One region of the Streptomyces sp. NPDC008317 genome, then DNA from elsewhere that is predicted to be linked to it. Evidence: predicted binding sites of a transcription regulator. Region 1 holds the regulator's gene; the other holds the start of a gene.
What was found. Region 1 encodes HspR, which represses chaperone genes until heat shock. Its sites were predicted from a motif close to TTGAGNNNNNNNNNCTCAA; they were not measured.
Positions count from the first base shown of each region.

Region 2: a site for HspR is predicted at 5,085-5,103, ahead of lon (endopeptidase La). Genes of this name have one in related genera too.

Region 1 is NZ_JBIBFQ010000001.1:84,912-94,237, forward strand. It holds gene ACFY9V_RS00340 (cytochrome P450) at 1-562, shown strand, start outside; gene ACFY9V_RS00345 (TIGR03618 family F420-dependent PPOX class oxidoreductase) at 711-1,115, shown strand; gene ACFY9V_RS00350 (phosphodiester glycosidase family protein) at 1,329-2,975, shown strand; gene ACFY9V_RS00355 (heat shock protein transcriptional repressor HspR) at 3,081-3,548, opposite strand; gene dnaJ (molecular chaperone DnaJ) at 3,554-4,753, opposite strand; gene grpE (nucleotide exchange factor GrpE) at 4,835-5,506, opposite strand; gene dnaK (molecular chaperone DnaK) at 5,503-7,380, opposite strand; gene ACFY9V_RS00375 (LCP family protein) at 7,561-8,436, opposite strand; gene ACFY9V_RS00380 (nucleotide sugar dehydrogenase) at 8,563-9,326, shown strand, end outside.
Region 2 is NZ_JBIBFQ010000004.1:501,113-510,438, reverse strand. It holds gene ACFY9V_RS15560 (multifunctional oxoglutarate decarboxylase/oxoglutarate dehydrogenase thiamine pyrophosphate-binding subunit/dihydrolipoyllysine-residue succinyltransferase subunit) at 1-1,012, opposite strand, end outside; gene ACFY9V_RS15555 (ATP-binding protein) at 1,262-2,353, opposite strand; gene ACFY9V_RS15550 (response regulator transcription factor) at 2,350-3,063, opposite strand; gene ACFY9V_RS15545 (spermidine synthase) at 3,124-3,858, opposite strand; gene ACFY9V_RS15540 (class I SAM-dependent methyltransferase) at 4,005-4,955, shown strand; gene lon (endopeptidase La) at 5,126-7,600, shown strand; gene ACFY9V_RS15530 (lysozyme) at 7,757-8,629, opposite strand; gene ACFY9V_RS15525 (MarR family transcriptional regulator) at 8,869-9,282, shown strand; gene ACFY9V_RS15520 (hypothetical protein) at 9,299-9,326, opposite strand, start outside.

The DNA.
Region 1 (9,326 bases):
CGCTGCCTCCGGCGGGCGCCTCAGTGACGCCGAGCTGACCGGCACCCTGCTGCTGATGATCGTCGCCGGGCACGAGACGACCCTCAATCTGATCGTCAACGCGGTACGCGCCCTGTGCGGCCACCCCGACCAGCTCGCGCTCGTGCTGACGGGCGAGGTGTCCTGGGACGCGGTGGTCGAGGAGACGCTGCGCTGGGACGGCCCGGTGGCGAATTTCCCGTTCCGCTACCCGATCACCGATCTGGTGGTTGACGGCACCTCTGTGCCGCGTGGTACAGCCGTCCTCGCCGGATACGCCGCCGCCGGACGCGACCCGCGCGAGTACGGCCCCGACGCCGACCGCTTCGACATCACCCGCCCCGCCAACCGGCACCTCGCCTTCGGCCACGGCAGCCACTACTGCCTGGGCGCGCCGCTGGCCCGCCTCGAAGCGGTGATCGCCCTGCGCGGCCTGTACGCCGCGTACCCCGGCCTCGCCCTCGCCGTCCCCGACGCCGAACTCCCGCCGCTGCCGGGCTTCGTGGGCAACAGCACCGCCGCGCTCCCGGTGCGCCTGACCTGACCCGTACGAGCCCGCTCCTGACCCGTGCGAGCCCGTGCCCGGCCCGTGCGAGCCCGTGCCCGGCCCGTACGAGCCCGCGCCTGACCCGTACGAGCCCGAGGCCGACCCCTGCGCACCCGCCCGCGCGCCTCCGCGTACCGTCCCGTCCATGGCATCCGATCCCCGCTCCCCCGCACCCGGCTACCTCGCCTTCTGGCGCGAGCGGCACCTGTGCACCCTCACCACCCCGCGCCCCGACGGCTCCCCGCACGTCGTCCCGGTCGGCGTCACGTACGACCCCGAGGCGGGGCTCGCCCGCGTCATCGCCAACGGCAGGAGCACCAAGGCCCTGAACGTCCTGGCGGCGGGCCCCGGCGGCGCGCGGGTCGCGGTCTGCCAGGTCGAGCGGCGGATCTGGGCCACCCTCGAAGGCGTGGCCACCGTCTCCGCCGACCCGGACCGCGTCGCCGAGGCCGTGCGCCGCTACACCGAGCGCTACGGCCGCACGCCCTCCCCCAACCCGGACCGCGTCGTGATCGAGATCGCCCTGACCCGGGCGATGGGCAACGCGTGAGGGGGTATCACGGCACGCCGTCGGCGTAACGCCCACAACACGCGTAACAGCCGCAACGCCCGTACGGCGTACGGCGGATGACGGCATTCGTCGGCTGTTCGCCCGGAACTCACCCCCACAAGGCGGGGTCTTCGCGTAGGACGGCTCTCATCGGGCGCGGAAGCCGCCCGCCCGCAGTCGTCAGCCGTCAGCCGTCGTACGTGAGGGGTCTTCATGGAGCACACCAAGGGTGCCGCGCGGGTACGCGTCCGCACCGTCGTGGCCGCCGTCGCCGTACTCGCCGCCGTCGTACCGCTCGCCCTCGACTCGACGGCCCAGGCCGCCGTGCCCGGTCACGGGCCGGACCCCTCGGCTGCCACCGGCCACCGCAACCCCGTCTCGTCGCGGTGGACGACGCGGGACCTCGCGCCCGGCCTCCAGGTCCGCACCGGGACGATCCGGCGCGCGGACGCGGCGCCGTCCTGGACCGTCACCGTCCAGCGGCCGGCCACCAGCAGGCTGACCGGCGCGCCGACCGGGCTCGAAGTGAGCGACAGGGCGTGGGCGGACGACACGGCGGCACGGCTGCGCGCGGCGGGCTTCGCGCCGCGCGTCGAGACCGTCCAGTGGCCCGCCTACAGCGACACCCCGCACGGCACGATGGGCCTGCGGGTACGGATCGGCGGGTACGCCACGCAGGCCGCCGCCACGGCCGCCGCACAGCCCGTCACCGCGGCGGGCTTCCTCACCGCCGTCGAGTGGACCGGCTACGACGCCGACCAGCCCGCCGACGTGCAGAACATCCACATCGCGACCGTGGACCCGCGCGTGTTCCGCGGCACGGTCGCGGGCACCCACGACGGCGACGTCGCGCGCCGCGAGACCCCGTCGTCGGTCGCCAGGAAGCTGGGCTCCCTGGTCGCCGTCAACGGCGGCTTCTTCGTCATCACCAACGCCGGCGGCATCCAGGGCACCCAGTCGGGACTCGGCGCCTACGACGGGCGGCTGGAGTCGATGTCGGCCGGCGCGCGCGCCGCCCTGGTGCTCGCCGACGGCGGGCGGCACTTCCGTATCGCCGACCTGAACAGCACGGCCACCGCCCGCGCGGGCGGCGCGTCCTACGCCGTGCAGGGCGTCAACCGGCTGCCCGGCACGGTCCGCGACTGCGGGCGCCCCGGCGGCACCCCGAGCGAGCTGCCCTGGCAGGACATCACCTGCTACGAGAAGGACGACCTGGTGGTGTTCACCCCCGCCTTCGGCGCCGCCCTGCCCACCGGCGCCGGTGTCCAGGCCGTGCTCGACGCCCGGGGCGACGTGGTGTCCGTCGGCGCGCGCGGCGGCCGGGTCCCCGCCGACGGCTCGGTGCTCCAGGGCATCGGCTCGGCGGCCGACTGGCTGACCGCGTACGCCCGTACGGGTGAGCGCGTATCGGTCGGGACGACCATCCGGGACACCGCGGGCGAGGTCCTCGCCCTCGGCCCCGACGACAGCGTCGTCAGCGCCGCCCCCACCCTCGTCCAGGACGGCCGGATCGCCGTGGACGCCGCGGCCGAGGGCGTCGTCGACCCGCTCGACCTGTCCTTCGGCTACGTCTGGGCCAACGGCCGCCAGCCCCGCACCCTGGCCGGGATCGACGACCGGGGCCGCCTGCTGCTGGTCACCGTCGACGGCCGCCAGACCGGCGGCGGCAGCGAGGGCTTCACGCTCATGGAGGCCGCCGCCTTCATGCGCTCCCTGGGCGCCGTCCAGGCCCTCAACCTCGACGGCGGCGGCTCCACCACCTTCGCCGTCGACGGCACCCTCGCCAACAACCCCTCGGACGCGACGGGCGAGCGCGCCGTGGGCGACTCCGTCCAGGTCGTCCCGGCCGCGCTCCACTGACCGGCGCCGCCGACCGGACGCACGACGACGGACGGTCCGCCCCCTCGGGTGAGGGAGACGGACCGTCCGTCGCAAGGAGCCTTGGGCCGTACGGGTGAGCGGGCGTCAGCCGTCGCGCTTGGGCCGCCAGACCACCAGCGCGCTGGTGTGCTGGACGTCCTGGTAGGGAACCAGGTCGCGGCGGTACGAGGCGTGCACGGCGGCCTCGCGCTGCTGGATGACGGCGGCGGCGCCCTCGACGGCGGCGGAGAGTTCGGCCACGCGCGCCTGGAGGGCGGCGACCTGGTTCTCCAGCTCGATGATCCGCTTGATGCCCGCGAGGTTGATGCCCTCGTCCTGCGAGAGCCGCTGCACCTCGCGGAGCTGCTCGATGTCACGGGTGGAGTAGCGACGGCCGCGCCCGGCGGTACGGTCGGGCGAGACCAGCCCGAGGCGGTCGTACTGACGCAGGGTCTGCGGGTGCAGCCCGGACAGCTCGGCCGCCACCGAGATGACGTAGACCGGGGACTCCTCGGTCAGTTGGTAGGGATTACGGCCGCGCGGGCCTCTCATACCGCTTCCGTCGACGCTCATTCAGGTCACGCTCCCTTTGCGGCCTTGAACAGCTCCGCCCGCGGGTCGTGCCCCGCGGTCGCTTCCCGGTAGGACTCCAGCGCGTCCAGCGCCTTGCCCTCGGTCTTCTCCGGCACCGCCACCTCGATGGTGACGAGCAGATCGCCCCGTGAACCGTCCTTGCGCATGGCGCCCTTGCCGCGGGCGCGCAGCGTACGGCCGTTCGGCGTACCGGCCGGAAGCTTGAGGGTGACCGGCGGGCCGCCCAGGGTGGGCACCTTGATCTCGCCGCCGAGCGCCGCCTCGGCGAAGGTCACCGGCACGGTGACCGTGAGATTGGACTCGCGGCGCCCGAAGACCGGGTGCGCTCCGACGTGCACGACCACGTACAGGTCGCCGCCGGGGCCGCCGCGCTCGCCGGGCGCGCCCTTGCCGCGCAGCCGGATCCGCTGCCCGTCGGTGACACCGGCCGGGATACGGACCTGCATGGTGCGCGAGGAACGGGCCCGCCCGCTGCCCTTGCAGACGTCGCAAGGGGTCTCGGCGATCAGGCCGCGGCCCTTGCAGTCCACGCACGGGTCAGTGAGCGAGAAGCCGCCACCGCCGCCGCGCGAGACCTGCCCGGTGCCGACGCAGGTCGGGCACACCCGGGGCGTGCCGTTCTTGTCGCCGGTGCCGGAGCACGCCTTGCAGGGCGCCTGCGAGGACATCCGCAGCGGGACCGTGGCCCCGTCGACCGCCTCGGTGAAGCTCAGCGTCACCTCGGACTCGATGTCCTGGCCGCGGCGCGGCTGCACCCGCGTGCCCGCGCCGCCCCGGTTGAACAGACCGCCGAAGACGTCGCCCAGGCCGCCGCCGAAGCCGCCGCCCTGCCCGCCGGTGGTCTGCCCGCCGGGCTGGCCGCCCGTGCCGCCGAACAGGTCGCCGAGGTCGAAGTTGAAGCCGCCGGCGCCGCCCGCGCCGGGACCGGGGCGGAAGCCGCCGTTCCCGAACAGCGCGCGGCCCTCGTCGTACTCCTTGCGACGCTTGGCGTCGGACAGCACGTCGTTGGCCTCGGAGATCTCCTTGAAGCGCTCCTCGGCCTTCGCGTCGCCCTTGTTGGCGTCCGGGTGGAACTCGCGGGCGAGCTTCCGGTACGCCTTCTTGATCTCGGCGTCCGTGGCGTCCTTGGGCACGCCGAGGACCTTGTACAGGTCCTTCTCCAACAGGTCCCTACTGACACTCATCCCCGACGTCCCTCCTCTCCACCACTTCCAGGCGCGCCGCCGGTGACCGGCACACTCCCACGCCCACTTACTTCTACGCCGTCAGCCCTCGTCCGGGCCACCGGTCTCCTCTTCGTCGGCCTTCTTCTCCGCCGCCGACTCGTCCTTGCCCTGGCTGCCCGGCTGCGGTTCGGCGACCGCGACCCTGGCGGGCCGCAGATTGCGCTCCCCGATGCGGTACCCGGGCTGGAGGATCTGCACGCATGTGGTCTGCGTGACATCCGGCGAATAGCTGTGCATCAGGGCCTCGTGCACCAGCGGGTCGAAGGGCTCGCCCTCCTTGCCGAACTGTTGCAGCCCCAGCTTCGCCGCCACCGTCTCCAGCGACTCGGCGACCGACTTGAAGCCGCCGACCAGCTCGCCGTGTTCCCGCGCCCGGCCGATGTCGTCGAGCACCGGGAGCAGTTCGGTGAGCAGATTGGCGACCGCGACCTCCTTGACGGCGACCCGGTCCCGCTCCACCCTGCGGCGGTAGTTCTGATACTCGGCCTGGAGCCGCTGGAGGTCCGCGGTGCGCTCGTTGAGCGCGGTGCGCACCTGGTCCAGCTGTGCCCGCAGGGCCGTCAGCTCCTTCGCGTCCCCGTCCGGGGCCGGGGCCGCCGGGCCCGCCTCATCGGCGGACCCGGCGGCCTTCGCGGCGGCGTCCGGCTGCTCCTCGCCGGCCTCTGAAGGGACGTCGGGCTCCGACTCGAAGCCCTTCGGCTCCTCCGTCACGCGGCACCGTCCCTCTTGTTGGCGTTCTCGTCGTCGACGATCTCGGCGTCGACCACGTCGTCGTCCGCGGCGGCGTCGGCCTGACCGTCGGAGGGGGCGTCGGCGGTCGCGCTGCCGGAGGCGCCGTCGGTCTGCGCGTACAGCGCCTGGCCCAGCTTCTGGCTGGTGGCCGCGACCTTCTCGGTGGCCTCGCGGATCGCGGCGGTGTTGCCGTCGTCCGTCGACTCGTTCTTCAGCTTCTCCTTGAGGTCCGCGACCGCGGTCTCGACCTCGGACCTGACGTCCTCGGGGAGCTTGTCCTTGTTGTCCGCGATGAACTTCTCGGTCTGGTAGACGAGCTGCTCACCCTGGTTGCGGGTCTCGGCGGACTCGCGGCGCTTGTGGTCCTCGTCCGCGTACTGCTCGGCCTCCTGGCGCATGCGGTCGACCTCGTCCTTGGGCAGCGAGGAGCCGCCGGTGACGGTCATCCGCTGCTCCTTGCCGGTGCCGAGGTCCTTCGCGCCGACGTGCATGATGCCGTTGGCGTCGATGTCGAAGGTGACCTCGATCTGCGGCATCCCGCGGGGGGCGGGCGGCAGGCCGGTCAGCTCGAACATGCCGAGCTTCTTGTTGTACGCCGCGATCTCGCGCTCGCCCTGGTAGACCTGGATCTGGACCGACGGCTGGTTGTCCTCGGCCGTGGTGAAGATCTCGGAGCGCTTGGTCGGGATGGTCGTGTTGCGCTCGATCAGCTTGGTCATGATGCCGCCCTTGGTCTCGATACCGAGGGACAGCGGGGTGACGTCGAGCAGCAGGACGTCCTTGACCTCGCCCTTGAGCACACCGGCCTGGAGGGACGCGCCGATGGCGACGACCTCGTCCGGGTTGACGCCCTTGTTGGCGTCCTTGCCGCCGGTCAGCTCGCGCACCAGCTCCGCGACGGCGGGCATACGCGTCGAGCCGCCGACCAGGACGACGTGGTCGATCTCCGAGAGCTGGATCCCGGCGTCCTTGATGACGTTGTGGAACGGCGTCTTGCAGCGCTCCAGCAGGTCGGTGGTGAGCTGCTGGAACTGGGCGCGGGTGAGCTTCTCGTCCAGGTGCAGCGGGCCCTCGGCGGACGCCGTGATGTACGGCAGGTTGATCGAGGTCTCGGTGGACGAGGACAGCTCGATCTTCGCCTTCTCCGCCGCCTCGCGCAGGCGCTGGAGGGCCATCTTGTCCTTGCCCAGGTCCACGCCGTGGCCGGACTGGAACTGCTTCACCAGGTAGTCGACGACGCGCTGGTCCCAGTCGTCACCACCGAGGTGGTTGTCGCCGTTGGTGGCCTTCACCTCGACGACGCCGTCGCCGATCTCCAGCAGCGAGACATCGAAGGTGCCGCCACCGAGGTCGAAGACCAGGATGGTCTGGTCGTCCTTGTCGAGGCCGTAGGCCAGCGCGGCGGCGGTCGGCTCGTTGACGATGCGCAGCACGTTGAGGCCCGCGATCTCACCGGCCTCCTTGGTGGCCTGGCGCTCGGAGTCGTTGAAGTACGCGGGGACGGTGATCACCGCGTCGGTGACCTTCTCGCCCAGGTACGACTCCGCGTCCCGCTTGAGCTTCTGCAGGATGAAGGCGCTCATCTGCTGCGGGTTGAAGTCCTTGCCGTCCAGGTTGATCTTCCAGTCGGTGCCCATGTGGCGCTTGACCGACCGTACGGTCCTGTCGACGTTGGTGACAGCCTGGCGCTTGGCGACCTCGCCGACGAGCACCTCGCCGTTCTTGGCGAAGGCGACGACGGACGGCGTGGTCCTGGCGCCCTCTGCGTTGGTGATGACGGTGGGCTCGCCGCCTTCGAGAACGCTGACGACGGAATTAGTCGTGCCCAGGTCGATGCCGACCGCACGTGCCATGGTGAAATCCTCCTGCTGACTTGAGTGGAACTGACTCAAGACTGCACGACCCGGGATCTTCTGTCAACAGACGTGAGTCGACCCCACTCAACTTATCTCTGCTTTATGTGCGCAGGGCGGATGTTCTCGCAGGTCGGACGGGGTGCGGCGAGGTGCGGCGAGGTGCGGCGAGGTGCCGCGTCAGCGGCTTGGAGAGGCCGGCACCGGGCGGTCCGCGCGCAGCGCCGCCAGCAGCGGACCGGACTCGGCCGGCCGGGCCGTCAGCGTACGGAAGGCGAGGGCGCCGTCCGGCACCTTGCGCAGGCTTCCCGCCAGTTCGTACAGCGCGGGGAGCGTACTGAGTCCGGGATCGGCCGTGAGGGACGAGGTTGCCGTGTCGACCAGGCCGAAGAACCGGGCCGGATGGCGCAGCGTGTCCGCCCCGCGCGCCTCACGGGTCAGCGTACGCAACAGCTCGCGGCGGCGCTCACCGGTGTGGGCGCCGACCGCGGCCTCGATCCGGTCGAACCCGGCGAGGTCCACCACCATGTGGTGGTCGACGCGGATGCCGCTGAGCCGTTCGAAGGCGCGGATCGAGCAGGCCGCCCCGCCGCCGCTGAAGGCGCGGCCGAAGGGTTCGTACGCGGCCGGGCTCGTACCGCCGTCCGGGCGGGGACAGCTCGGCACGCCGACCTTCAGGGAGCGCGGTACGCCGACGGCGGCGGCGTGGCGGCGGTCGGCGGACAGGTGCAGCAGGACGGCGGCGTCGGAGGTGTCCTCATCCGGGGGCGCGCCGGAGCCCGGGCGGCGCTCGGCGTTCTGGCCGCCATGGGCTCCGCCGCCGCCCTGGCCGCTCGGGCCGCCCTGGCCGCTTTCGGAGCCCAGCATCAGGATGTTGCGCGCCTGCGGCACCAGCGCGCGGGGCCGCTCCTTCGCGTACCGGGCGAGCACCTTCTCCGCGGCCCGGTCGGTGTGGATGTTGCCGCTGAACTTCCGGTAGGACGCCCAGCCCAGACCCGCCGTCACCACAAGGAGGAGCCCGGCGCCGATCGCGACCCAGCGCAGCACGGCCCGCATGCCCGCCTCCTCCCGCGTGATCGTGGCGCCTCGTCCGTCATGGCCCGCTCGCGCGGTGGCCCGACATCCGATGAACTTAATGTCGCCTTTGCCATACTTGTCACGATTAGGGCTAATTTAAGCGTCATGGAACCCACCGAAGACAGCCGGCACGTCGTCGTCGTAGGCCAGGGCCATGTCGGGCTGCCGCTGGCACTGCGGGCGGCGGAGGCCGGTTTCACGGTCATCGGGATCGACATCGACGAACAGCTGGTCAAACGGCTGACGGCCGGGGACTCCCGCGTCGGCGACGTCCCCGCGGAGCGGCTGGCCGAGGCCCTCGCCTCCGGCCGCTACCGGGCCAGTACGGACTACGCCGACGCCCGCGACTTCGACGTCTGCGTGATCACCGTCCCCGTACCGGTCCACGACGGCGTCCCCGACCGCGGCGCGATCGTGGACGCGGGCCGGGCCGTGGCCCCGCACCTGCGCCCGCGCGCCACCGTCGTCCTGGAGTCCACGACCGCGCCCGGCACCACCGAGGAGCTGCTGCGGCCGGTCCTGGAGGAGATCAGCGGCCTGACCGCGGGCAGCGCCTTCCACCTGGGTTACAGCCCCGGGCGCACCGACCCCGGCAACCCCCGGTGGCGGCTGGAGAACACCCCCAAGGTCGTCTCCGGTGTGAACGTACGATCGCTCCTCGCCGTCGACGGCTTCTACTCCCGAATCGTGCGCAATACGGTGCCGGTTTCGTCGCCGCGCACCGCCGAGCTGACCAAGCTCATCGAGGACGCCTTCCGCCAGGTGAACATCGCCCTGGTCAACGAACTGGCCACCGTCACCGGGCCGATGGGCACCGACATCCGCGAGGCGATCGACGCGGCGGCCACCAAGCCGTACGGCTTCCTGCC
Region 2 (9,326 bases), on a different contig from region 1:
CCAGGCCGCCGGGGTTGGTCAGCGAGGCGGTGACGCCGGTGAAGTCGTCCATCGTCAGCTTGCCGTTGCGGGCGCGGCGGACGATGTCCTCGTAGGCCTGCCAGAACTCGAAGAAGTTCAGCGTCTCGGCCTTCTTGATGGCCGCGACGACGAGCTGGCGGTCGCCGTTGGGCTTCACCAGGTCGATGGCCAGACCCAGGTTGACGTGGTCGGGCTTGACCAGCGTCGGCTTGCCGTCCTTCTCCGCGAAGGAGTGGTTCATCGCCGGCATCGCCTTGAGCGCCTGCACCATCGCGTACCCGATCAGGTGCGTGAAGGAGACCTTGCCGCCGCGGGCGCGCTTGAGGTGGTTGTTGATGACGATGCGGTTGTCGAACAGCAGCTTCACCGGGATGGCGCGGACCGAGGTGGCGGTCGGCAGCTCCAGCGAGGCGTTCATGTTCTTGGCGACCGCGGCGGCCGGGCCGCGCAGCGTCACGTACTCGGTGCCCTGGGGCTCCGGCGCGGGGGCGGCCTGCCGGGGCGCCGCCTGCTTCGGGGCGGGCGCGGGCGCGGGAGCGGCCGGAGCCGCCGGTGCCTGGGCCGCGGGCGCCGGGACGGGCGCGGGGGCCGCCGCGGGGGCGGCAGGCGCGGCGGGGGAGGCCACGGGGGTGCCGTTGGCGACCGGCTGCGCGGGAGCGGGAGGGGCGGCGGGCGCCGGGGCGTCCGTCGCGCCCGCGGGGACCGGCTGCGCGGCGCCTACGGCGCTGCCCTCGTCGGGGGACGTCGCGCGAGCGGCGGCGCCGGAGGCGCCGCCCTGGCCGGGGGCGGCCGCCGAATCGGCGGAGCCGTCCGGCTTGTAGTCGGCGAAGAAGTCCCACCAGGCTCGGTCTACCGAGTCCCGATCCTGGAGGTACTGCTGGTAGATCTCGTCGACCAGCCACTCATTGGGGCCGAAGCCCGCTGCGGGGCCTTCGCCCTGCGCTTCGTGGTCGGTCGAGACACTAGAGCTATTGGGGGACTGTGACGACACGGCGGCAACCGCCCTCTTCCGCTTCACAAGATGGTGGACAGCGGAAATAAAGGCTACGCCTACTGGAGGGGTCGATGCAGGCCCGGGGCCCTTACGTCGCGCATGTCACACCCGAAGACTGGTTTCAGTGCTGTTCCTGGCGGGAAATTGATCCCTCTTGGGGGTCGTTCGATCAGCCGCGCTCGCACGGCGTCGGTGCGGCGGAGGGCGGCTGGGGGGCGGCCGGGAGCGGCTCGCCCCAACTTTAGGTCAAGGTTGCGCCGTGGAGACACCCGGAAGGGTGACGTGGATGCGGCAGCCGCGAGGGGATTCGGCCACTTCTATCCGCCCGCCGTGCAGGTCCACCGCCCAGCGCGCGATGGCCAGACCGAGCCCCGTCCCGCCGTCGCCGCCCGGATGCGCGCCGCGGTGGAAGCGGTCGAAGACGCGGGTGCGGTCGGCCTCGGGGATGCCGGGCCCCTCGTCGCGCACGTCCAGGTCGAGGCTGCCGGGTGCGCCGCCGCGCCTGGCCCGTACCGTCACCCGGCCGCCCGGCGGGCTGTGCTTGACCGCGTTGTCGACCAGGTTGGCCACCACCTGGTGCAGCCGCTCGCCGTCGGCGTAGGCCGTCAGTTCCGGGGGTGACACGTCCAGGTGCAGGTGGACGTCGGCGCGCGGCCGGGAGCGGGAGCCGGTCGCGGAGGAGCCCTCCATCCCCAGGCTCGCGGTGCGCAGCACCGCCGACAGGTACGGCCACACCTCGAAGCGCTTGGCCTCCAGCCGGACCGCGCCGCTGTCCAGCCGCGAGAGGTCCAGCAGCTGGGTGACCAGCTTGCCGAGCCGTTCGGTCTGCTGGAGCGCCAGCCGCATCGTCTCGGGGTCGGCGGCCGACACCCCGTCCACCACGTTCTCCAGCACGGCCCGCAGCGCGGCGATGGGGGTGCGCAGTTCGTGCGAGACATTCGCCACGAGTTCCTTGCGGTGCCGGTCGACGGCGGCCAGGTCGGCCGCCATCTGGTTGAAGGTCTCGGCCAGCTCGCCGACCTCGTCCCTGCGCACCCGCGCCACCCGGCGGCTGTAGTCGCCGCCCGCCATCGCCTTGGCGACGGCCGTCATCTCGCGCAGCGGCGCGGTCAGGCCGTTGGCGACGATCTGGGTCAGCAGCAGCGAGGCGATGATCGAGAAGATCGTGATGACCCGCAGCTCGGTCGCCGAGTGGATGGCGACGATCACCAGCAGGGTGGTGATCAGCACCGAGATGATCACCAGGAGCTGGAGCGCGGCCTTGATGGAGCGGTACGGGTCCCAGGGCCGCAGCGCGTCCCACACGCGCCGCCACAGCCGGCGCCACCACCGGGTCATGGCGCCGGGGTCTCCAGCGCGTACCCGACGCCGTGCACGGTACGGATGCGCTCGGCGCCGATCTTGCGGCGCAGCGCCTTGACGTGGCTGTCGACGGTCCTGGTGCCCGACGCGTCGGCCCAGTCCCACACCTCGGCGAGCAACTGCTCGCGGGAGAGCACCGCGCGCGGCTGCTGCGCCAGGCAGACCAGCAGCTCGAACTCGGTCGGGGTCAGGTGCACGTCGGCGCCCCTGACCCGGACCCGGCGCTGCGCGTGGTCGATCTCCAGGTCGCCGAGCTGCATGCTGGCGCCGCGCGGGTCGTGCGCGGCGATCGAGGCCCGCTCGACCCGGCGCAGCAGGACGTGCACGCGGGCGGCCAGCTCGCGCATCGAGAACGGCTTGGTCATGTAGTCGTCGGCGCCGACGCCGAGCCCGACCAGCATGTCCGTCTCGTCGTCGCGCGCGGTGAGCATCAGCACCGGCACCGGCCGGTCGGCCTGCACCCGGCGGCAGACCTCGAGGCCGTCGTAGCCGGGCAGCATGACATCGAGAACCAGCAGGTCGGGCTGCCAGGTGTGCGCGGACTCCACCGCGGAGGGACCGTCCCCCGCCGTCCGCACCTGGAATCCCTCGGCCTGCAGCCTGGCCGCGATGGCCTCCGTGATGGTCTGGTCGTCCTCGACCACCAGCACCCGGCGCTGCGTGCCCGTCGTCTGCGCGCTGTCCAATTCCGCCCCACAAGGTCGTCCTGGTTACGGGGGAGCCTACGGGGCAGGTGGGCGCCCTGACTACGCGGCGTTGATCGCCAGGTGCACGACATCCGGAACCCCACGCGTCACTTCCACCTCCAGAGTGCGTACTCCGGAGAAGCCCGCGGCCCGCAGCGCGTCCTCGAAACCGGCCGACGGGCTCGCCGACCACACGGCAAGGACGCCGCCGGCCGTCAGCCGGTTCCGGCAGGCCGCGAGGCCCGCGGGGCCGTACAGACCGCCGTTGTCGTCGGTGACCGTCCAGTCCGGGCCGTTGTCGATGTCCAGGCAGAGCGCGTCGTACCGCTCGCCGGGCTCCGCCACGTACGCCACCAGGTCCCGCTCGACCACCGTCACCCGCGGGTCGTCCAGCGCGCCCGCGGAGAACGGCGCGAGCCGCCCGTCGCGGTGCCAGCCGACGACCGCGGACTCGCGTTCGACGACGGTGATCCGGGACCAGCCCGGCCGCGCGGCGGCGCGCGCGAGGGAGAAGCCGACGCCGAGACCGCCGATGAGCACCGAGCGGCCGGGCCGGTCCGCGCTGTCCGCCGGTTCTTCGTCCAGGTATTCCAGTGCCGCGTCGACAAGAAGGCGTTCGGACCGCCCGTCGGAGGTGTCCATGAGGAAACACCCGTTCGCGATGATCTGGAGCAGGTCGCCGTGCCGTCGCAGCACCACCTCCCCGTACGGGCCTTCCTGCCGGTCGAGCACCACGGGAGCGGTGTGGTCGAAGGCGCGGGTTCCGCTGTAGGAGGATGGGTGTTGGAGGGTCATACGGCCAGTTTGGCGTATGCCGCACGAGGTCATGACCTTATGTCGGCCACCTTTCCATCGGGCGTTAACTGCTCGGTCGTGAGAACTTCATTTCCTCTGCATCGGGGCATGACCTGGGCGGCGAACCGGCGGCGTAAATTCCGCGCATGTCCTCCCTACTGAAGAATCGACTGACCAGGCGGGTGCTCGCCCCCGCTGCCGCACTGGTCGACCGTCGCGTGCAGAGCTCCGCCTCCAAGCTCCGCAAGGAGATCGAGAGCGACCGCAGGTCCCGGGTCGCCGATCTCGACTCGATGCGCAAGAAGGTCGCGGAGCTGGGCGACCAGCAGTTCGCGATCGGTCTGCTCTTCGACAAGACCGGGCGCAGCGGTCCCCGGCTGCCCACCCCGGACCGGATCGACACCCTGGTGCGGGAGATGGTCGCCGTCTCGGGCCGCGACGAGGCCGACGCGCGGCGCAATGTGACGATCGCCTTCCGCAATGTGATCGCGCTCGAAGCCCTGGCCGTCGGCCGCCTGGCCGGTTCCACCTACAACATCTGCGGGAAGCTGGCCACGGTCCCGCTGCTCGACCCGCCCAACGAGGACGTGCTGGAGATCGGCACGCTGCACGGCCTGTTCTCCGCCGCGCTGATGCGGATGCTGCACCGGGCCGGTGTCGAGGCGCGGCTGACCATCGTCGACCCGCTGGCCGGGACGCAGCTCCAGCCGGGCGCCCGGCCGGTCGGCGAGCCCACCGGCACGCCGGTGCGGATGGACGTGGTGCGCGCGAATCTGGCGCTCGGCGGCAAGGCAGGGGAGCGGGCCAGGATCGAGCAGGGCTTCTCCGGCGACCCGGACACCCGGGCCGCGGTCTCCGACCGGAAGTACGGCGTGATCATCGTCGACGGCGACCACTCGGCCGAGGGCGTCATGGCCGACCTGGAGTGGGCAGAGAAGATCGCGGCGCCCGGCGGCATCGTGGTGCTCGACGACTACGGGGACGCCGCATGGACCGGTGTCCAGGAGGCGGCGGACAAGTACCTGGAGACCGGGGAGTCCCGGTTCGAGATGCTGGGCCGGGTCTCCACCTCGGCCTTCCTGCGCGCCAGGAGCTGACCGGGGGAGCTGCGGGGGACCGCCGGGAGCGGGGATCGCCGGGAGTTGGATCGCGCAGGTCAGGACCGCCGAGGCCGGGGATCGCTGAGAGCGAACGCACCCCGGGGAACATTCGAAGTGCCCCACGCATTGAGTCGACATAGCTCAACTTGATTGCCGAAGGGGAGATCATGGCTTCGACGCCCACAACGCTCACTCTGCCCGTGCTGCCCCTGTCCGACGAGGTCGTCCTGCCCGGCATGGTCGTGCCGGTCGACCTGTCGGACACGGAGGCGCGGGCCGCGGTGGAAGCCGCGCACGCCGCCGCCGGATCCGGCGGCCTCGCCGGTGACAGCGGCGACAACAAGCCGAAGGTGCTGCTCGTTCCCCGCGTGGACGGGACCTACGCGGGGATCGGGGTGCTCGGCACCGTCGAGCAGGTCGGCCGGCTGTCCGACGGCGACCCCGGCGCCGTGATCAGGGGCCGCTCACGCGTGCGGATCGGGGCCGGTACGACCGGGCCCGGCGCCGCTTTGTGGGTGGAGGGCACGCCGGTGGAGGAACCGGCGCCCGCGGAGTCGCCCGGCACGGTCGCCGAGCTGATGAAGGAGTACAAGGCGCTGGCCACGAGCTGGCTGCGCAAGCGCGGCGCCTGGCAGGTGGTGGACCGGGTCCAGCAGATCGACGACCTGTCCCAGCTCGCCGACAATTCCGGCTACTCCCCTTACCTCACCACCGAGCAGCGCGTGGAGCTGCTGGAGACCCTCGACCCGATGGCCCGGCTCAAGCTGGCCGTCCAGTGGCTGCGCGACCACCTCGCCGAGCAGGACGTGGCCGAGAGCCTGCGCAAGGACGTGCAGGAGGGCATGGAGAAGCAGCAGCGCGAGTTCCTGCTGCGCCAGCAGCTCGAAGCGGTCCGCAAGGAACTGGCGGAGCTGAACGGCGACCCGGAGAACGAGAGCGAGGACTACCGCGCCCGCGTCGAGGCCGCCGAACTGCCGGAGAAGGTCCGCGAGGCCGCCCTGAAGGAGGTCGAGAAGCTGGAGCGCTCCTCGGACGCCTCCCCCGAGGGCTCCTGGATCCGCACCTGGCTGGACACCGTCCTGGAACTGCCGTGGAACACCACGACCGAGGACACCTACGACGTCCCGGGCGCCCGCGCGGTACTGGACGCCGACCACTCGGGCCTGGACGACGTCAAGGAACGCATCACCGAGTACCTGGCGGTGCGCAAGCGGCGCGCGGACCGCGGCCTCGGTGTCGTCGGCGGCCAGGCGGACGGCGCTTCCGGCAAGAGCGGCGGCGGGCGGCGGGCGGGCGGCGCGGTGCTGGCCCTGGTCGGGCCGCCCGGAGTCGGCAAGACCTCGCTCGGCGAATCCGTCGCGCGCGCCATGGGCCGTACCTTCGTCCGGGTTTCGCTGGGCGGCGTCCGCGACGAGGCGGAGATCCGCGGCCACCGCCGTACGTACGTCGGCGCGCTGCCCGGCCGGATCGTGCGGGCCATCAAGGAGGCCGGGTCGATGAACCCGGTGGTGCTGCTCGACGAGATCGACAAGGTCGGCTCCGACTACCGGGGCGACCCGGCGGCGGCGCTGCTCGAAGTCCTCGACCCGGCGCAGAACCACACGTTCAGGGACCACTACCTGGAGGTCGAACTCGACCTGTCCGACGTGGTGTTCCTGGCCACCGCCAACGTCCTGGAGACCATCCCCGAGCCGCTGCTCGACCGGATGGAGCTGGTCAGGCTCGACGGCTACACCGAGGACGAGAAGGTCGTCATCGCCCGAGACCACCTGCTCCCGCGCCAGTTGGAGCGGGCGGGCCTGGCCGAGGACGAGGTGGCGCTGGAGGAGGAGACGCTGCGCAGGCTGGCGGGCGAGTACACCCGCGAGGCGGGCGTCCGCAATCTGGAGCGCACCGTCGCCCGGATATTGCGCAAGATCGCCGCGCGGCACGAACTGGGCGACCAGGAACTGCCGTTCACCGTCGGCCCCGACGACCTGCGGGCGCTGATCGGACGGCCGCACCACGTACCGGAGTCCGCGCAGGACCCGGAGGAGCGGCGCACGGCGGTGCCGGGCGTGGCCACCGGGCTCGCGGTGACCGGCGCGGGCGGTGACGTCCTCTACATCGAGGCGTCGCTGGCCGACCCGGAGACCGGCGGATCGGGACTCCAGCTCACCGGCCAACTGGGCGACGTCATGAAGGAGTCGGCGCAGATCGCGCTGTCCTTCCTGCGGTCGCACGGCGCGGAGCTGGAACTGCCGGTCGGCGACCTCAAGGAGCGCGGCGTCCACCTGCACGTGCCCGCGGGCGCGGTGCCGAAGGACGGGCCGAGCGCCGGTGTCACCATGACCACCGCGCTGGCGTCGCTGCTCAGCGGGCGCCGGGTCCGTACCGACGTCGCCATGACCGGCGAGGTGTCCCTGACCGGACGGGTGCTGCCGATCGGCGGCGTCAAGCAGAAGCTGCTCGCCGCGCACCGCGCCGGGATCACGACCATCGTCATCCCGAAGCGGAACGAGGCGGACCTGGACGACGTCCCGGCCGAGATCCTGTCGGCCCTCGACGTCCACCCGGTCAGCGACGTCCGCCAAGTCCTGGCGCTGGCGCTGGAGTCGGCCTCCGCCGAGGCCGCCGAGGCGGAGGTGCCGCTGGCCGCCTGACGGCCTCCGGCCGCGGGTCCGGTCGAAGGCCGCGGTCCGGTCGAAGACCGTGGTCCGGCCGTGAAGGCCGTGGTCCGGCCCTGAACACGCGAGTTCCCCGCACCCTTGGGACGAGGGTGCGGGGAACTCGTGCGTGCGGGAGCCGCCGCGAGGTGACTAGCCCAGGGCGAGGGCCTGGAGACGGGACAGGTCTCCGTTGAAGCGGTCCTGGTCACCGGGGAAGGTGCCGGCGTCGCCGTACTGCCAGAAGGTGTAGAAGCCGTAGCCCGCGGGCAGGGTGCCGACCGTGCTGGTGTACTTCGCGATCCAGATCGGGCTGGTGGTGGCGAAGCCGCTGTTGTTCCCGGTGCAGGTGTTCCACCAGTCGAAGGTGGTGTAGATGACCGGGTAGACACCCTCACGCGCGTGGTACTGGTTGGCGAAGGCGTGGATCCAGCTCACCATGCTGGCCTGGCTCAGGCCGTAGCAGGTCGCGCCGTAGGGGTTGTACTCGATGTCCAGCGCGCCCGGCAGCGTCTTGCCGTCGCCGGACCAGCCGCCGCCGTGGGCGATGAAGTAGTCGGCCTGCGCGGCGCCGCCGGAGGTGTCGGGGGTGGCGAAGTGGTACGAGCCGCGGATCATGCCCACGTTGTACGACCCGTTGTACTGCTGCGTGAAGTACGGGTTGGTGTACGACGTGCTCTCGGTCGCCTTGACGTAGGCGAACTTGCCGCCGTTCGCCCACGCGGTGGCCCAGTTGACGTTCCCCTGGTAGCCGGAGACGTCCATGCCGAGCGTCTGCGTCGCCATCGGGGTGACGGTCCCGGCGGACGACGACGAGGAGGCGCTGGAGCCCTCGTGCGCCTTGATGGTGGAGCCCATCCAGTCGAGTTCGGGGTGCGTGAGGTGCCCCGTGCCGCTCGCCGCGCTGGCGGAGCCGGGCAGGACGAACACCATCGCGAGCATGGTGACGAACAGACCGGCCAGCAGGCCGAGCCTCTTCCGGACCGAGCCGGGGCCGTGCACGACGGAGAGATCTCCGTGGGACATTCGTGCCTCCATGGTGGGGACTCGGCATGGCCTTGCAGTGGCCATGACAGATTTGAAGGTAGAGGCGCGACTCCGGGCGTGAAAGGGGGTCAGGAAACCGCCGATGGTCTACTCCTGCGAAATACTTGACGTGCTGCGGAAACAACCGTGAGTGAAGGAAACTTTCAGGCGTTGAAAGCGGGAACGGTGTGAACGAGGCGAGACAGGCGGCGGAAGCGGCCGGATCCGACGACAGCGACATGGACGCGCTGGAGCGCGAACTGACCGTGCTGTTCCGGCGCGCCCGCGCCACCTCGGGCGACCTCGCCCGCGCCGTCCACCCGGAACTGGAACCCGCCGCGTACGGCCTGCTGGTCCGGCTGGAGGAGACGGAACCCGAGCGCGCCACCGAACTCGCGGCGTACTTCGGGGTCGGAAAGGCCACCATGAGCCGCCAGTTGCGGGCCATGGAGGAACTGGGCCTGGTCACCCGCGAGCCCGACCCCGCCGACGGCCGCGCCTTCCTGATGCGCCTGACCGCCGAGGGCCGCGAGCGCTTCTCGCGCGTCCGCACCGCCCGCCGCGAGCGCTACCTGCGCCAGCTCATGGCCTGGGACCGCACGGACGTCGCGGAGCTGGCCCGCCTGCTCCAGCGCCTGAACAACGAGGAGTAGCGCGCGCCCCGCGCGGCTACAGCTCCACCAGGACCGCTGTCGCG